Regions from separate parts of the Geodermatophilus sp. SYSU D01186 genome, predicted to be linked through region 2. Evidence: riboswitches for the same ligand, from Rfam matches in the RefSeq annotation. Region 2 holds a riboswitch; each other region holds the start of a gene.

What was found. Region 2 has a riboswitch for cyclic di-AMP ahead of ACI784_RS12225 (LysM peptidoglycan-binding domain-containing protein). Riboswitches for the same ligand answer to the same signal wherever they lie in the genome.
Region 1: linked by a shared signal. The riboswitch ahead of ACI784_RS09695 (M23 family metallopeptidase) and the one ahead of ACI784_RS12225 (LysM peptidoglycan-binding domain-containing protein) in region 2 are both predicted to bind cyclic di-AMP.
Region 3: linked by a shared signal. The riboswitch ahead of ACI784_RS15085 (aggregation-promoting factor C-terminal-like domain-containing protein) and the one ahead of ACI784_RS12225 (LysM peptidoglycan-binding domain-containing protein) in region 2 are both predicted to bind cyclic di-AMP.

Annotation. Positions count from the first base shown of each region.
Region 1 is NZ_JBJGYW010000010.1:49,860-55,183, reverse strand. Features, by position in the region: gene ACI784_RS09705 (hypothetical protein) at 292-681, shown strand; tRNA gene ACI784_RS09700 (tRNA-Ile) at 776-849, opposite strand; cyclic di-AMP (ydaO/yuaA leader) riboswitch at 1,253-1,391, shown strand; gene ACI784_RS09695 (M23 family metallopeptidase) at 1,424-2,605, shown strand; gene ACI784_RS09690 (maleylpyruvate isomerase N-terminal domain-containing protein) at 2,674-3,567, opposite strand; gene ACI784_RS09685 (hypothetical protein) at 3,661-3,912, shown strand; gene ACI784_RS09680 (DUF3145 domain-containing protein) at 4,286-4,786, shown strand; gene ACI784_RS09675 (acyl-CoA carboxylase subunit beta) at 4,946-5,324, opposite strand, start outside.
Region 2 is NZ_JBJGYW010000014.1:53,119-58,442, reverse strand. Features, by position in the region: gene ACI784_RS12230 (hypothetical protein) at 1-83, opposite strand, end outside; gene ACI784_RS12225 (LysM peptidoglycan-binding domain-containing protein) at 191-1,423, opposite strand; cyclic di-AMP (ydaO/yuaA leader) riboswitch at 1,430-1,580, opposite strand; gene ACI784_RS12220 (VOC family protein) at 1,901-2,275, opposite strand; gene ACI784_RS12215 (MFS transporter) at 2,422-3,648, shown strand; gene ACI784_RS12210 (hypothetical protein) at 3,659-4,018, shown strand; gene ACI784_RS12205 (DinB family protein) at 4,038-4,550, opposite strand; gene ACI784_RS12200 (bifunctional 3'-5' exonuclease/DNA polymerase) at 4,614-5,324, shown strand, end outside.
Region 3 is NZ_JBJGYW010000019.1:26,140-31,463, reverse strand. Features, by position in the region: gene ACI784_RS15090 (LLM class flavin-dependent oxidoreductase) at 1-978, opposite strand, end outside; cyclic di-AMP (ydaO/yuaA leader) riboswitch at 1,174-1,321, shown strand; gene ACI784_RS15085 (aggregation-promoting factor C-terminal-like domain-containing protein) at 1,549-2,400, shown strand; gene ACI784_RS15080 (class I SAM-dependent methyltransferase) at 2,501-3,139, shown strand; gene ACI784_RS15075 (TetR/AcrR family transcriptional regulator) at 3,145-3,780, shown strand; gene ACI784_RS15070 (flavin-containing monooxygenase) at 3,842-5,324, shown strand, end outside.

The DNA of each region.
Region 1 (5,324 bases), on a different contig from region 2:
CCTGCTGGTCGCGGACGGGCTCAGGGCTGCATGAGCATGGCGGCGCCTCGGATGGGGACCGGTGGGGCGGGTGCGGCTCGAACTGGCGGTCCGTGTGTCCGCCACCTGGGTGTTCACGGATGGCGCGCGCCGCGTACGGCCAGCTGGACAGCCGTGCCGGACCGGTGCTAGGACGGTCCCCGTCCTGTCGCCCGCGAGCTGTGCCGTCGCGAGCGAGAGAGGGGATCGAGGCCGGCCATCGGGTGACGATCGCTACAACGCTGAGGGGCGATGGCTGTGAGAAGACGTCGCATGGCAGTTCCGGCGGTCGCGGCATCGACGGTGATCGGGGTCGTACTCGCGCCTGCGGCCCTGGCCGGCACGGTGCCTGTCGTCACCACGACGTGTCCGAAGACGCTCACCGTCGCCACGTTCGAGCCGGGGGAAGAGGTGTCAGGCAACGCGACCGTGACCTCACGGGACGCAGCAGACCGGCTGAACCGAGGTGAGGGCCTCTTCCTCCTGGAGGAGGGCACGTCCAGGCCGTTCACCATGGCGGTGCACCTGGGCGCCGAGAGCGACGTGAGCCAGCCCTTCTCCTTCACCGCGTCGGGGACCTCGCTGAGCGCTTGCCTGCTCGCGACGACTCACGGTGGTGGGGAGGAGAACATCGGCACCGTGTGGACGAACGTGACGGCATAGCACCTGGGCCATCGCGGGTCGCTCCGCGGGGGAGCCGAGCCGGGACCGGGACGAGGCCCGCAGGACCGAGGCCCCGGCCTGCGGGCCCGATCGGTGGGGCGGGTGGGGCTCGAACCCACGACCCAGGGATTATGAGTCCCATGCTCTGACCGGCTGAGCTACCGCCCCGGTGTGCTCCAGCCTGCCAGATGGCGGCCGGCCGCCGACGGGGCCGTGAGGGTGAGCCCGCCGGGCGGTTTCGGGGGAACTGTGCGCGACATCTCAGCGGCGGCGGCCCGGTGCCCGGGACGTGGCCGCGGCCGCCTGCGGCCCACCGCGCGGCCCGGGCCGTCCTCGCAGGTCACCGCGGGAGTCGCGCGAGCGGTGGAGCGGTCCTGAAGATCAGCTCTCCGGGGTCGCGTACTCACGCCTCGTAGCGGGATGTCACTCCTTCGGGCAACGAGGCGCGCCGGAGGTGTTACTCGATCGTGACCGCGGGGGGTCACTCAAGGTAGTTTTCCCGACGGCCTCGCCGGGTTCCGCTCCTCGACACACGAGGGCACCGGCCTGGCCCCGCCGAACCGCCGACGCCTCCCTCCGGGGGCCGAGACGGACCGGGGACCCACCGTTCCACTGGGGTGAGTCCTGCCTGCGTAGGGGGACGCAGGCGGGTAGGGCGCCGTCCGGCCCGAACCCGTCAGCTAACTCGGTAGGCGGTCGCGAGGATGGGAGAACCGTCGCCTTGGCGACCCTGCACCACCTGATGACCCTGCCTGCGCGCGGAGCGCCGGCCCGCCGGCTGCTGCGTGCGCCTCGCCGGGCGCTCGTCGTCGCCGCCGTGGTCGGCGGGCTGCTGGCCGGCACCCCGGCCGCGCTCGCCGCCCCCACCGTCTCCGGCACCTCCGAGCAGGAGAGCCTGGCCGCCGAGGTCGCCCGCATCGAGCAGTTGGTCACCGCCGCCGAGGAGAAGCTGCAGCGGATGACCGTCGAGGCCGAGGCCGCCGCCGACGCCGCTCTCGTCGCCCGCGCGGAGCTGGCCACCGCCCAGGCTGAGGCCGATGCCACCGCCGCCGAGCTGGCCACCGCCCAGGCCGACGTCGCCGCCGCCGAGGAGGACGTCGCCACCCTGGGGCGGGAGGCCTACATGGGGGCCGACAACCGCTACGGCGACATCGAGCTCATCCTCGACGCCGAGAGCCCCACCGAGTTGCTGCAGCAGGCGGCGACGATGGACGTCCTCGGCGCCCAGCGCGCCGCGCGGCTGACCGACTTCCTCGCCGTCGAGCAGCGGGTCGAGGAGGCCGACCGGGCCGCCCGGGCCGCGGTGACCCGGCTCGACGAGGCCGCCCGCGCCGCCGACGAGGCCGAGGCGGCCGCCACCGCTCACCTCGCCGAGGCGCAGTCCGAGTACGACGCCGTCGCGGCGCAGAAGGCCGCTCTCGACGAGCAGTACCGCGCCGCCGGCGAGCGCCTGCTCGCCGCGCAGGGCGCGGCCGACCCCGCCGCCGCCTTCAACGCCCGGCTCGACGCCCGGGCGCAGGGCACGACCGGCATGCCGACCGCCGGCCGGCTCACCTCCTGCTACGGCGCCCGCTGGGGCACGATGCACCAGGGCATCGACATCGCCGCCCCCATCGGCACCCCGATCTACGTGCCGGAGGACGGCGTCGTCCTCCAGGCGGGGCCGGCCAGCGGCTTCGGCCTGGCCGTGTACGTGCAGCACGCCGACGGTCAGATCACCCTCTACGGCCACGTGAACCAGTTCTCCGTCACCGCGGGCCAGGTGGTGACCGCGGGCCAGCAGATCGCCGAGGTCGGCAACCGTGGCCAGTCCACCGGGCCGCACCTGCACTTCGAGGTGCACCAGGGCGGCCTCTACGCCAACCGGGTCAACCCGATGCCCTGGCTGGCGCAGCACGGCATCGCCCTCGGTGGCGGGTGCTGACCTCGACCTGACCTGACGCGGACGGCCCGCGGCCCCCGGTGCTCCGGCGGCCGCGGGCCGCCGTGCGTTCAGCGGCGGCCGCGCAGCCGCCCGAGCAGGCCGCCGACGCCGCCGAGGGTCTGCGCGGCCAGCTGCAGGATCGGCCCGCCGGGGATGCCCGGCGCGACCTGGACGACCGGGGCCAGCGCGAGCAGCCCGCCGAGCTCGTGCACCCGCAGCCGCCGCCGGGCCAGCGCCGCGACCGGGTTGACCCGACCGGAGGCCGCCTCGAGCAGCAGGTCCGCCGGCGCCTCCACGGCGGTGCCCTGCGGTGCTCCCGGGGCCACCCGCCGCACGGTCCAGCCCGCCGGGTCGGCGGCGAAGGCCCAGCCGCCCTCCGGCGTCGCCAGGGTGGCGCCGCCGGTGATGCCGACGGACGCGGACAGGGCGCCGGTCACGTCCGCGAGGGCCGCCAGGCCCGCCTGCAGGACCGGCTCCGGCACCGGCGGGGCGCCGCACGCTGTGAGGTCCAGCCCGTGCACGGCCAGCTCGTACGCCTGGCCCAGTACGACGCTGAGCAGGGGCAGGGTGCCCACGACCGCGACCGCCGGTGCGGTGTCCAGCTCGACGGGCCCATCGGCGAGGTATCGGGCGGTGGCGTCGCGGTTGCGCCGCAGCGCGGCCAGCACCTCCTCCCGCGTCGCGTCCCGGTGGGCGGCGGTGACCCGGGCGTTGGTCGCGTCGACCTCCGGCGGTGTCCCCGCGCCCCCGGCCCGCGCGGAGGCGACCAGGTCGGCCAGCGCCGTGTGGTCGTCCCAGCAGCCGAGGTGGACGCAGATCTCGTGCGCCCGCCACCCGGGCAGCCGGGAGGGCCGGTCGAGGTCCACCGCCTCCGCCTGGGCGAGGAAGGTGTCCCACGCCGGCAGGACCAGCCCCGCGACCTCGTCACGCCCCGCGTCGGCCATCCCCTGGGATCGCTGCATGGCCCGGCCGTTACCCCGGCAGTCCCGCGGTGTACGCCTCTGCCGTGCGGGGCCGTCTTGTCCGCCGGGGCCGGTCCGGCCAGCCTGGGCGGCATGACACGCAGCGGCACGACCCGCGGCACGGTGATCCGCTGGGACGACGCCCGGAGGGCCGGCCTCGTGGAGGCCCCGGACCTGCCCGGCGACTGCTGGGTGGACGCCTCGGTCGTCGACGGCCCGCGCCACGCGCTCCGCGCCGGGCAGGTGGTCGACGTCGAGTGGACCGAACCGGGGGTCGAGGGTGCGGCGTTCCGGGCGACGCGGGTGGTGCCGCGGGAGGACCTGCAGGCCACACTCGGTGCGTGAACCCCGGGTGTCCTGCCGGTGCACACGGGTGTTCGCCGCTACCCTGCGTGAGGGCAGCGCGGTGCCGCCCGCCGGCTCCTGACGGCCGTTCCGCAGGCCGTGCCGTGGCTCGAGCAGGAGGTGCAGGAGGGGGCGAGCGCACGGTGGACGGGTGCGCCGTCACCGTGGTATGGCCGCTGACCAGCGCGTAGTGGTCCCCCTCGTGACCATCCGTCACATGTGACCCATCCGCCTCATCCGCACTGGCGCGATGGGGTGACCATCGTGCAAACTGTTCCCAGGACCCCTGGTCCACAACCGCCGAACACAGCCTGTCACCGAATCGATCGTCCGTTGGGGAAGACGAGACCGATCGAGTCGATGGAGGTACCCCGTGCAACGACGGTCTACCCAGGGTGTCGTCTTCGTGCACGCGTGCCCGAAGGCGCTCTGCCAGCACGTCGAGTGGGCGCTCGAACGCGTCATCGGCGCGCCGGTCTCCCTGTCGTGGGCCGACCAGCCTGCGGCACACGGTTCCTTCCGTGCCGAGGTGGCCTGGACCGGCGCCCCGGGCACGGGGGCGAAGCTGGTCGCCGCGCTGCGCGCGTGGCCCATGCTCCGCTTCGAGGTGACCGAGGACGCCAGCTACGGCAACGACGGCGAGCGCATGTCGTACGTGCCCGGCCACGGTGTCTACCGCGCGCCCACGAGCGCCAACGGCGACCTCATCGTCACCGAGCAGCAGCTGCGTCACCTGGCCGCCACCGCGACCTCCATCGAGGCGTTCCGGCACGGGGTGGACGAGCTGCTCGGCGCCGCCTGGGACGCCGACCTCGAGGTCTACCGGCACGCCGGCGACGGGCAGCCCGTGACCTGGCTGCACCAGGTGGTCTAGATCACGATCTGACTACGACGGCCCGGTGGCACCCGAGCACTCGTCGTAGGCTGAGGCCGGTCGTCCGGACGTCGTCGGGGAAGCGGCGTCCGGACGACCACGAGCCCCACGTCAGGGCCCGGCACCCCCAGGGGTGCCGGGCCCTGACGCGTTCCCGGCTCAGAGCGGGATGTTGCCGTGGGCCCCGCGTCCGGGCGGGGCCGCCGCGAGGGCGGCGATCAGCCGGCGGCGGGTGCGCGAGGGCTCGACGACCTCGTCGACCACGCCGATCTGCAGCGCCCGGTTCACCCCGCCGGCGATCCGCTCGTGCTCGGCCGCCAGCTGGACGTGCAGCGCCTCCCGCTCGCCGGGCGGGGCGGCGGCCAGCTTCTTCCGGTGCAGGATGCCGACGGCCGCCTTGGCGCCCATGACGGCGACCTCGGCGCCCGGCCAGGCGAACACGGCCGTCGCCCCCAGCGACCGGGCGTTCATCGCGATGTAGGCCCCGCCGTAGGACTTGCGGGTCACCAGCGTCACCCGCGGGACCACCGCCTCGGCG
Region 2 (5,324 bases):
AGGCACAGGGTGCGCCCGCCGGCGGTGTTGAACAGGCGGACGACGCCGCGCGCGGCCGGGTCGTCGGACGGCGGGGGAGTCACGCTCCCAGTCTGCCGACGACGACCGGGTGCGGCAGCCGCGACGGCAGCGGCCCCCCACCCGGGATCGGGTGGGGGCCGCTGGAGGGAACCCCGGTGCGGGCCGGTCGTCAGGCCCGGTAGTTCACGTGCGGGTGGTCCATGTGGTTGGCCGTCGCGCCGCCACGGTCGGCCATCGCCTTCCAGGCGCCGGTCGGCGAGGTCAGGATCCGCTGCTGCCAGATCACGTACTCCACGCCGAGCTCGTCCCAGTGGGCGACGTGGTAGGCCACGATCGCGTCGCCGAGCGCGGCGTCGGAGCCGACCATGTAGTCCAGCGCGAGGCCGGACGGGTGGCCGTGCGGGTCGGCGGCGCTGGCGCGGGTCCCGCCGATGGTGATGCCGGCGACGCCGGGCACGTTGGTGACCAGCGCGTCGGCGGCGGCCTGCGCGCTGGGCTGGACGGCGCCGGCGCTGTTGCTGATCACCGCGGCGGCCGGGGTCGGCTCGACCTCGGGCAGCGGGGTGACCTCCGGCGCGGGCGCCGCGGCCGGCTCCGGCGTGACGACGGGGGCGGGATCCACGTCGGGAGCGGAAGCCGGCGCGGCCACGTTGGCCGGCGCGGCGTCCACCGGCGCGGCGTCCACGGGGGCAGCCGCCGCCGGGGCAGCCGCCGCCGGGGCAGCCGCCGCCGGAGCAGCCACCGCCGGAGCGGCCGCCGCCGCCGGAGCGGCCGCCGCCGCCCCGCTGGTCAGCAGCACCTGACCCGGGAAGATCAGGTTCGGGTCGGCGCCGATGACCGCGATGTTGCGCTCGTAGAGCGACCGCCATGACTCCCCGTGGGCGGCGGCGATCTCGGCCACGGTGTCGCCGCGCCGGACGGTGTGGTCGGCGGACGGCGCGGCGGTGTCGGCGGCCGGACCCTCCGGGGCGGGCGCCGCGGCGGGCGCGGCGGCGGGAGCCGCGGGAGCCGCGGGAGCCGTGGCGGCGGCGGTGGTGCCGTCGGTCAGCAGCTTGCCGCAGGCCGGCCAGGCGCCGATGCCCTGGCCGGCGAGCACGTGCTCGGCGATCTCGACCTGCTGGGCGGGGGTGGCGAGGTCCGCCCGGGGCGCGAAGTCGGTGCCGCCGTACGCGGCCCAGGTCGACGGGCTGAACTGCAGGCCGCCGTAGTAGCCGTTGCCGGTGTTGATGGCCCAGTCGCCACCGGACTCGCACTGGGCCACGCCGGTCCAGTCGTGGGTGGTGGCGGCGTTGGCCGGGGTGCTGAGGATGCCCATCCCGACGACGGTGGCGCCGGCTGCGACGGGGGCCTTCGAGAGCGCCTTCTTGGTGCGGACGTAACGAGGCGCGCGGTGCTTTGCCATGGGTGTGTGGTCTCCGATCACCGCCGGCGAGGTGAGCTGTCGGGTTCGGGCGATCGGTGCCCGGCCGCGGTGCGCGGCTTCACCCCGAGGCGCGTCGGACGCGCCGGGAACGTTGGGTCCCCCACCCCTGCCCTGAGGGATCTGGTTGGCAGCCGGTGGGCAGGGTTTGGCGGACCGGTGCCACGTTCTCTTAGCTGAACGCAGCCAAAACGCTACGACCCGTGATGTGGACTGTCGCCGTAACGCCGGTCACAAGCGAGGGGCCGTGCGGGGAAGTCGCTGGTCGCGCCGCGAGGTGCGGGTGGGGTCGGTGAGGTCACTCACGGCCGCCCTGGCGTGTCGCCGGGGATCGGGGGGGGGGGGCCTGGTTGCCGGTGTGCTCGTGCACCGCCGGCTCCGCGGGACCGGCGCAGCGCGCGTCCGACCGGCGGTGCGCCGCGCCGCGAGACGCGCGGCCGCGAGTGTCCGGGCGGTGCCTCAGCCGCCGTACGGGCGGGTGATCGCCTCGAGCACGTGGCCGTTCGGGTCGGGCCAGTAGACGCCGCGGCCGCCGTCGTTGGTGTTGATCTCACCCGGCCGGGACGCGAACGGGTCGGCCCAGTGCTCGAGGCCGCGGGCGCGGATCCGGCCGAGGATCTGGTCGAACTCCTCCTCGGTGACCAGGAACGCGTAGTGCCGCGGGATGACCGGGTCCTCCGCCATGAAGTCCAGCGAGACGCCGTTGGCCAGGGTGACGACGGCGAACGGGCCGTAGGTGGTCGGCGGCGCGAGGCCGAGGACGTCGGTCAGGAAGCGCGCCGACTCGTCCCGGTCGTGGGCCGCGACGATGGTGTGGTTCAGCTGGACGGGCATCGGGCCTCCTCGGGGACCGTGCCGGGAGCCAAGCACGCCGGCGCCTCCACCGGGAGTCGTCCCTGCGCCGTCGACGGGGGTGGCTGCCGGGGCGCCGGGTGGCCCATCCTGGCCGCCTCGTGCCTCGAGGTCATCCCGGGAGGACCGTGGCCAGACCCCCAGCCGACGACGGACCCTCCGGGCCTGCCCTGACGCTCCGCCTGGTCACCGCCGGCGTCCTCGCGGACCTCGCGGTGGGGACGCTGTTCGCCTGGAGCCTGGTGGCGCCGCAGGTGGGCGCCGACACCGGCGCGGCGCCCGGCAGCGGGCCCGGGGTGTTCGCGGCCGCGGTCGTGGTCTTCACCGTCGGCCTGCTGGGGGTGGGCCGCGGCCTGCGGCGGTACGGGCCGCGGGCGCTGCTGGCCGCCGCCGCCGTCCTGGCCGGCACCGGGCTGGGGCTGACCGCCGCGGCGCAGCGGCCGGAGCTGCCGTGGCTGGGCGTCGGGCTGCTGTTCGGGGCGGCCAACGGGCTGGGCTACGGCGTCGCCGTGTCGCTGGCCGCCCGCGTCCCCGAGCGGCGGCGCGGCACCGCCAGCGGCGTGGTGGTGGGGGCCTACGCGGCCGGGCCGGTGCTGCTCGGGCTCGTGGCGCCGGCGGCGCTGCCCGCCGCGGGGTGGCGCACGTGCCTCGCCGTCCTGGCCGGGACGACGGCCGTGCTGCTCGCGCTCGCCGCCGTCCTGGCCCCGGCGGACCGGGTGCCCCGGAGCGGCCGGGCGCGCGGGGCGGAGCCGGTCCCGGGCGGGGCGCTCGTCGCGCTGTGGGTGCTCTTCGCCGGCGGCGCGGCTCCCGGACTCGTCCTCTTCGCCACCGCCGCGCCGCTGGCGGCCGCCCGTGGCCTCGGCCCGGGGGCCACCGGCGTGGCCGTCTCGCTCCTCGCGGCCGGCAACCTCGCCGGCCGGCTGTCCGCCGGGTGGTGGTCGGACGTCGTGGGACGCCTGCCGGCGCTGGCGACCGCGCTGGCCGTCACCGCCGCCGCCGTCGCCGGACTGGCCACGTCGGCCGCGCCCGCCACCGTGCTGCCCGCCTCGGCCGCCGTCGGGCTGGCCTACGGGGCGGTGTCCGCGCTGGTCCCCGCGGCGACGGCGGACCGGGTCGGTCCCCGCGCGTTCCCCACCGTCTACGGCCGGGTGTTCACCGCGTGGGGCTGCGCCGGACTGCTGGCCCCGCTGCTCGCCGGGACGGTGACCGCGGCCGGCGGCGAGCGGCCCGGTGCGCTGCTGCTGCTGGCGCTGCCGGTCCTCCCCGCCGCCGTCGCGGTCCTGGTCCTGGCCCGCCGGCCCGCTCGCCCGGAGCCGTCCGGGAACCGGCCGACGGCGTCGGAGGGACGCGGTTAGGGTCGGGGCCATGCCGACCAGGTCGCCGGGGGACGAGTCCAGAGGCTCGGTTCCCGGGCTGCAGGGGCCGGGAACCGCCGAGGAGGAGTCGCCGGACGCGCCGGCGATCCCGTCGTTCGAGTCGTTGCGGGGGCCGCGCCGCCGCACGGCGGTCGACCTGATCGTGCCGGCGACCCCGCCGCCGGCCGAGGACCCACCGGCTCCCGGCCCGGCCGCCGGGCGGCCCGCGACCGCCGGCGGGCCGCGGCCGGCCGAGTACGCCGACCTGCTGCGGCTCGGGAGCCGCGCGGTGCGCGCCGTGGTGGGCGTGCCGGTGCGGGTGGCCGGCTGGCCGGTCCGCTGCGTGCGCCGGCTGCTCGGCGGGTCCTGACCGCGGTCCCGCCGCCGGCTCACACGCCGGTCGCCCCGTCGATGCACTCCCGGAGCAGGTCGGCGTGGCCCGCGTGGCGGGCGTACTCGGCGACCATGTGGGTGTAGATCCACCGCAGCGTGACCTGCCCGCCCATGAACGGGCTCGTCGCGTCGAGGTCGCGGCCGGCGCAGTTGGCGCGGGCGTGGGCGACCTCGGCCTCCCACGTCGCCCGCGCGGTGGCGAAGGACGCGCCCTCGGCGAGGTCGAACCCGCCGTCGTGGCCGGTGGGCTCGGCCTGCGGATCGTGGATCGGCGGCAGCTGCTCGCCGAGCAGGACCCGGCGGAACCAGTTCCGCTCGACCTCGGCCATGTGCTGCACCAGGCCCAGCAGTGTCAGCCCCGAGGGCGGCACCGCGGCGGTGCGCAGCTGCTCGTCGGTCAGGCCGTCGCACTTCCGCGCGAGGGTGGCCCGGTAGAAGTCCAGCCAGGCCTCCAGGGTCTCGCGCTCGTCGGCCTGCAGCGGGGGCGTCGTGCGCTCGGTCGTCGTCATGGCCGCGATGCTGTCGCACCGGCCCTGCTCCGCCGTGTCGGACCCTCCGGCGACACTGTCCGGGTGAACCGCGTCGTCCTGCTGCGGCGGGGCGAGGCCGAGATCGAGGCGCGGGAGCTCTCCGGCGACGGGACGCCGGGAGCGGTCACCCGGTTCCCGGCCGCGGAGCTTGCCCGCTTCGTGCGCGAGTGGGAGACGGCGCCGGTCCGCTGGGTCTGGGACGACACCACCCGCTGGTACCCCGCACTGCTGGACGCCGGCGTCCGGGTGGAGCGCTGCACCGACCTGCGGCTCACCCACGCCGTCCTGCGCCGGTCGCCGTTCGTCGACCCGGCGCTGCTGGCCGGCCCCGACACCCGCGGCTGGGACGCGCTGCAGCCGGTCACCACCACCGATCCCGCCCTCTTCCCGCTCGAGGACCCCGCCGACCGGCTGGACCCGCTCGCCGAGGACGCGCGCCAGCAGGCGGCCCTCGCCGCGTCGGCGCAGCGCAGCCGCCTGGACCTGCTGCTGGCCGCCGAGTCCTCCGGGGCCCTGGTGGCCGCCGAGATGACCGCCGCGGGGCTGCCCTGGCGGGCCGACGTGCACGAGCGGATCCTGACCGAGCTCCTGGGTCCGCGGCCGGCGCCGGGGCAGCGGCCGGCGGTGCTGGAGCGGCTGGCGGCGGAGGTCCGCGCGGCCCTGCGGGCCCCCGACCTGAACCCCGACTCACCGGCCGCCGTGCTCCGAGCCCTGCAGACGGCGGGGCTGCCGGTGGACGACACCCGGTCGTGG
Region 3 (5,324 bases), on a different contig from region 2:
CTCCTCGCCGAGGATGTCCAGCTGCTCCAGCACCGTCTTCAGCGGCAGGCCGGCGTGGTCGATGAGGAACAGCTGCCGCTGGTAGTCGCCGACGTAGTCCCGGAAGCCGAGGGTGCGCTCGACGACCTGCTGCGGGGAGCCGACGGTCAGCGGCGTCTCACGGCTGAAGTCCTCCAGCGACGGGCCGTGCCCGTAGACCGGGGCGTTGTCGAAGTAGGGCCGGAACTCCCGGACGGCGTCCTGGCTGTTCCTGCGCATGAAGACCTGCCCGCCGAGGCCGACGATCGCCTGGTCGGCCGAGCCGTGGCCGTGGTGCTCGTAGCGCTGGCGGTAGAACTCGACCATCCGCTGGGTGTGCTGCGGCGGCCAGAAGATGTGGTTGTGGAAGAAGCCGTCGCCGTAGTAGGCGGCCTGCTCGGCGATCTGCGGCGAGCGGATGGAGCCGTGCCACACGAACGGCGCGACGCCGTCCAGCGGCCGCGGGGTCGAGGTGAAGCCCTGCAGCGGGGTGCGGTACTGCCCCGACCAGTTGACGACGTCGGTGTCCCACAGCTTGCGCAGCAGCGCGTAGTTCTCCACGGCCAGCGGGATGCCGTCACGGATGTCCTTGCCGAACCAGGGGTAGACCGGGCCGGTGTTGCCGCGGCCCATCATCAGGTCCACGCGGCCGCCGGCCAGGTGCTGCAGCATCGCGTAGTCCTCGGCGATCTTCACCGGGTCGTTGGTGGTGATCAGCGTGGTCGCCGTCGACAGCTGCAGCGTCGGGGTCTGCGCGGCGATGTAGGCCAGCGTGGTGGTGGGGGAGGACGAGAAGAACGGCGGGTTGTGGTGCTCGCCGAGGGCGAAGACGTCGAGCCCGACCTCCTCGGCCTTCTTCGCGATGGCCACGACCGCCTGGATCCGCTCCGCCTCGCTGGGCGTGCGGCCGGTCGTGGGGTCGGTCGTGAGGTCGCTGACCGAGAAGATCCCGAACTGCATCTCGTGCTCCAAGTGGTTGAGAGCGCAACTACTGCTGCGTGCAACAGCGCCGCCCCGGGCGTATTCCGGATCCGCCGAGAACTCTCCCGCGACGAGGGTCACGTGACGGATGGGGCCCACGGGATTGTCACAGGACGATAACGGCCCGTACGGTGAGTGGGTCCGGTCGGTCGTGCTTCCCCATCCGGGGAGCCTGGCCGGACGCCGCCGAGTCGTGTCCGCCTCCCGCGGACGTGAGCCGGGGACCCATCGAAGCACTGGGGTGAGTCCTGCTCTCGAGCAGGTAGGGCACCTTCCCGCCCGAACCCGTCAGCTAACTCGGTAGGCGGCCATGGAAGGAACGGAGAGCATCCGCATGCCTCGCCCACGGGCCCTCCCGGCTCGCAGGGATCCCGGGCCACGCGCACCTCGCGCCTCTTCCTCGGTCCGCTGATCCCGCCTCGCCGTTGACCGGCCGCGCGCGTCACTGACCGCCGCCGGACCCCTCCCGTAGACCCTCGCGTCCCGGGCTGCCCTCCGTACGAGTCGGCAGGCCCGCGGGCGCCCTCGCGCCCCGGAGCACCCCACTCGATGAACGACCGCACCGTGCAGTTCCCCGCCGTCGACGCCGCCACCACCCCCGCCGCCGACGCCGCCACCCCCCAGACCACCTCCCGCCGCGGCTTCGGCCTGCCGGCCAAGGGCCGCCGTCCCGCGTTCTTCCTGGCCGCCGCCGCGGCCGGCGCGATCGTGGTCAACGTCCTGGCCAGCGGCGCGCCCGACGCCGAGGCCACCGCCACCCGGACCGAGTCGGTCAGCGTGGCCGAGCAGCTCGGCATCACCGCCGACGCCGCGGCCGCGGCGACCCCGGAGGCCGCCGACCTGGCCCCGCTGCAGCACCTCGCCGCCTCCCGCAGCGAGCGCCAGGCCGCCGAGGCCAGCGCCGCCCAGGCGCAGGCCGCGGCCGACCAGGCCGAGCTCGACCGCCAGGCCGCCGAGCGCGAGGCCGCCGAGCGCGCCGCCGCGGAGGCCGCCGCCGCCGAGCAGGCCGCCCGCGAGGCCGCCGAGCGTGAGGCCGCTGCCGCTGCGCAGGCCGCGGCCGCGGCCGCTGCCGCTCCTGCCGCCGCCCCGGCGCCCGCGGCCGCCGCGGCTCCCCGCGGCTCCTTCAAGGAGTACGCGATGTCCAAGGTCGGCAGCGCCCAGCAGTTCAGCTGCCTGGAGAACCTGTGGGGCAAGGAGAGCGGCTGGAACCCCAACGCGCAGAACCCCACCAGCACCGCCTACGGCATCCCGCAGTTCCTGAACTCCACCTGGGCCGGCACCGGCATCGCGAAGACCTCCGACGGCTACCGCCAGATCGACGCCGGGCTCATCTACATCGAGAACCGGTACGGCAGCCCCTGTGGCGCGTGGGCGCACTCGCAGGCCCACAACTGGTACTGATCGCCGCCCCGGTCCCGCACCGGGCACCCGTTCGAGGGGCCGCTCCTGACAGGGGCGGCCCCTCGAGCCGTCTCGGGACCGGGTGTGGGACGGTCGGGCGGTGAGGGTCGTCCCGTCCGGTTTCGTCCGTGCCCACACCCAGGTCCGGCGGCCGTCGTCGGTCCCGGAGGTGCGGCTGCACGTGGCCGAGGACGTCGTCGCCCTGTGGGAGGCGATGGAGACCGAGGACGGTGGCGCCGGGGAGGCGCCGCCGTTCTGGGCGGCGGCGTGGCCGGGCGGCCAGGCGCTGGCCCGCTTCGTCCTGGACCGGCCCGAGGTGGTCGCTGGACGGACGGTGCTCGACCTCGGCGCCGGCAGCGGCCTGGTCGCCCTCGCCGCCCGGCTGGCCGGTGCCCGGTGGGTGCTGGCCAGTGACGTCGACGAGTTCAGCCGCACCGCGGTCGGCGTCAACGCCGGCCTCAACGGAATCGACGGCGTGAGCGTGATCGGTGACGTCCTCGGCCGCGAGCTGCCCGGCATCGACGTCGTCCTGGCCGGGGACGTCTGCTACGACCGGGAGATGACCGAACGGGTGCTGCCGTTCCTCGACCGTGCCCGCGCCCGCGGGGTCGAGGTGTACGTGGGTGATCCGGGGCGGCCCTACCTGCCGCACGACCGGCTGGCCGCCGCCGCGGTCTACGAGATCCCGGAGACCGAGGGTCCGGGCCTGCGGCGGACGACGGTCTGGCGGCTGCCGTGAGCAGCGTGGCACCCGACCGTGGCCGCCGCGCCCGCCGTCCCTCCGGTGACGACCGGGAGCGGGCGATCCTCGCCACCGCCGAGGCGCTGCTGGCGCAGCGGTCGCCGGCGGAGATCTCCGTCGACGACCTCGCCCGCGGTGCCGGCATCTCCCGGCCCACCTTCTACTTCTACTTCGCCTCCAAGGAGGCCGTCGTCCTGGCGCTGCTGGACCGCGTGGTCGCCGAGGCCCGGGAGCTGCGCGCCGCCGCCCTGGCCGCCGCCTCCGACGACGTGCGGGAGAGCTGGCGCGCGGCGCTGGTCGCGGTCCGCGACACCTTCCGCGCACACCGGGCCCTCACCGCGGCCGCCACCCAGCTGCTGGCCGCCAGCGCCGAGGTGCGGGAGCTGTGGTCCCAGGTCATGGAGGGGTTCGTCGCCGAGACCGCCGCGGCGATCGAAGAGGAGCGGGCGCGCGGTGCGGCGCCGGGCGGGCCGGCGGCGCGCGACCTCGCCACGGCGCTGAACTGGATGAACGAGCGGGTCATCCAGGGCACCCTCGCCGGCCAGCAGCCGGCCGTGGGGGAGGACGAGCTCATCGACGTCCTGCTCACCGTCTGGCTGCGCACCATCTACGGCACCGACGAGCCGACGCGTCGTTGACGTCCTCGACGACGTGTCGACTACCGTGGCGCAGGTCACCGGCCGAGCCAGGGGGAACGACATGACCGCACCCGCCGAGCACGTGGACGTGCTCATCGTCGGCGCCGGGCTCTCCGGCATCGGCGCCGCCTGCCACCTCCAGCGGGAGTGCCCCGACCGCAGCTACGCCGTCCTCGAGGCGCGGGAGGCCATCGGCGGTACCTGGGACCTGTTCCGCTACCCCGGCGTCCGCTCGGACTCCGACATGTTCACCCTCGGCTACTCGTTCAAGCCGTGGACGCAGGCGCGGGCCATCGCCGACGGCGAGTCGATCCGCCACTACGTGCAGGAGACCGCGCGCGAGCACGGCGTCGACCGGCACATCCGGTTCGGCACCCGGGTCGTCTCGGCCGAGTGGTCGACCGACGAGGCGCGCTGGACGGTGACCGCGCAGCGCACCGGCACCGGCGAGACCGTGCGGCTGACCTGCTCGTGGCTGTCGGTCTGCTCCGGCTACTACCGCTACGACGAGGGGTACCGCCCACGCTTCCCGGGCGAGGAGCGCTTTGCCGGCCGGATCGTGCACCCGCAGCACTGGCCCGAGGACCTCGAGCACGCCGGGAAGCGGGTCGTCGTCATCGGCAGCGGCGCCACCGCGGTCACCCTCGTCCCCACGCTGGCGCGCACCGCCGCGCACGTGACGATGCTGCAGCGCACGCCCAGCTACGTGCTCGCGCTGCCCGGTCGCGACCCGCTGGCCGACACCCTGCGCCGCCGGCTGCCGGCGCGGGCGGTCTACCCGGTGGTCCGGTGGAAGAACGTCCTGGTGTCCATGGCCTCCTACCAGTTCAGCCGGCGCCGGCCGGCTGCCATGAAGGCCCTCATCCAGAAGCTGGCCCGCAAGCAGTTGCCCGCCGGGTTCGACGTCGAGACCCACTTCGGGCCGCCCTACGACCCGTGGGACCAGCGGCTGTGCCTGGTGCCCGACGGCGACCTGTTCGCCGCGATCCGCGAGGGCCGGGCCGACGTCGTCACCGACCGGGTCGCGACCTTCACCGAGACCGGCGTCGCGCTGGAGTCCGGGGCCGAGCTGCCGGCCGACGTCGTGGTGACCGCCACCGGGCTGAACCTGCTGCCGATCGGCGGCATGGCCCTCACCGTCGACGGCGAGCCGGTCGAGCTGTCGGAGCGGGTCTCCTACAAGGGGATGATGATCTCCGGGGTGCCGAACTTCGCCATGACGATCGGCTACACGAACGCCTCCTGGACGCTCAAGGCCGACCTCGTCGCCCGCTACGTCTGCCGCCTGCTGCGGCACATGGCCGCGCACGGACACGCCATCTGCACGCCGGTCGCCCCTCCGGGCGGCGGCACGGAGCCGTTCATCGGGCTCACCTCGGGCTACGTCCAGCGCAGCGTCGCCGCCCTGCCCCGGCAGGGCGCCCGCGCACCCTGGCGGCTGTACCAGAACTACGTGCGCGACGTGCTGCTCATGCGCCGCGGCCCGGTGGCCGACCAGGGCGTCCGGTTCACCGCCCGCCCGCCGGCCCGGGCCACCGAGGAGG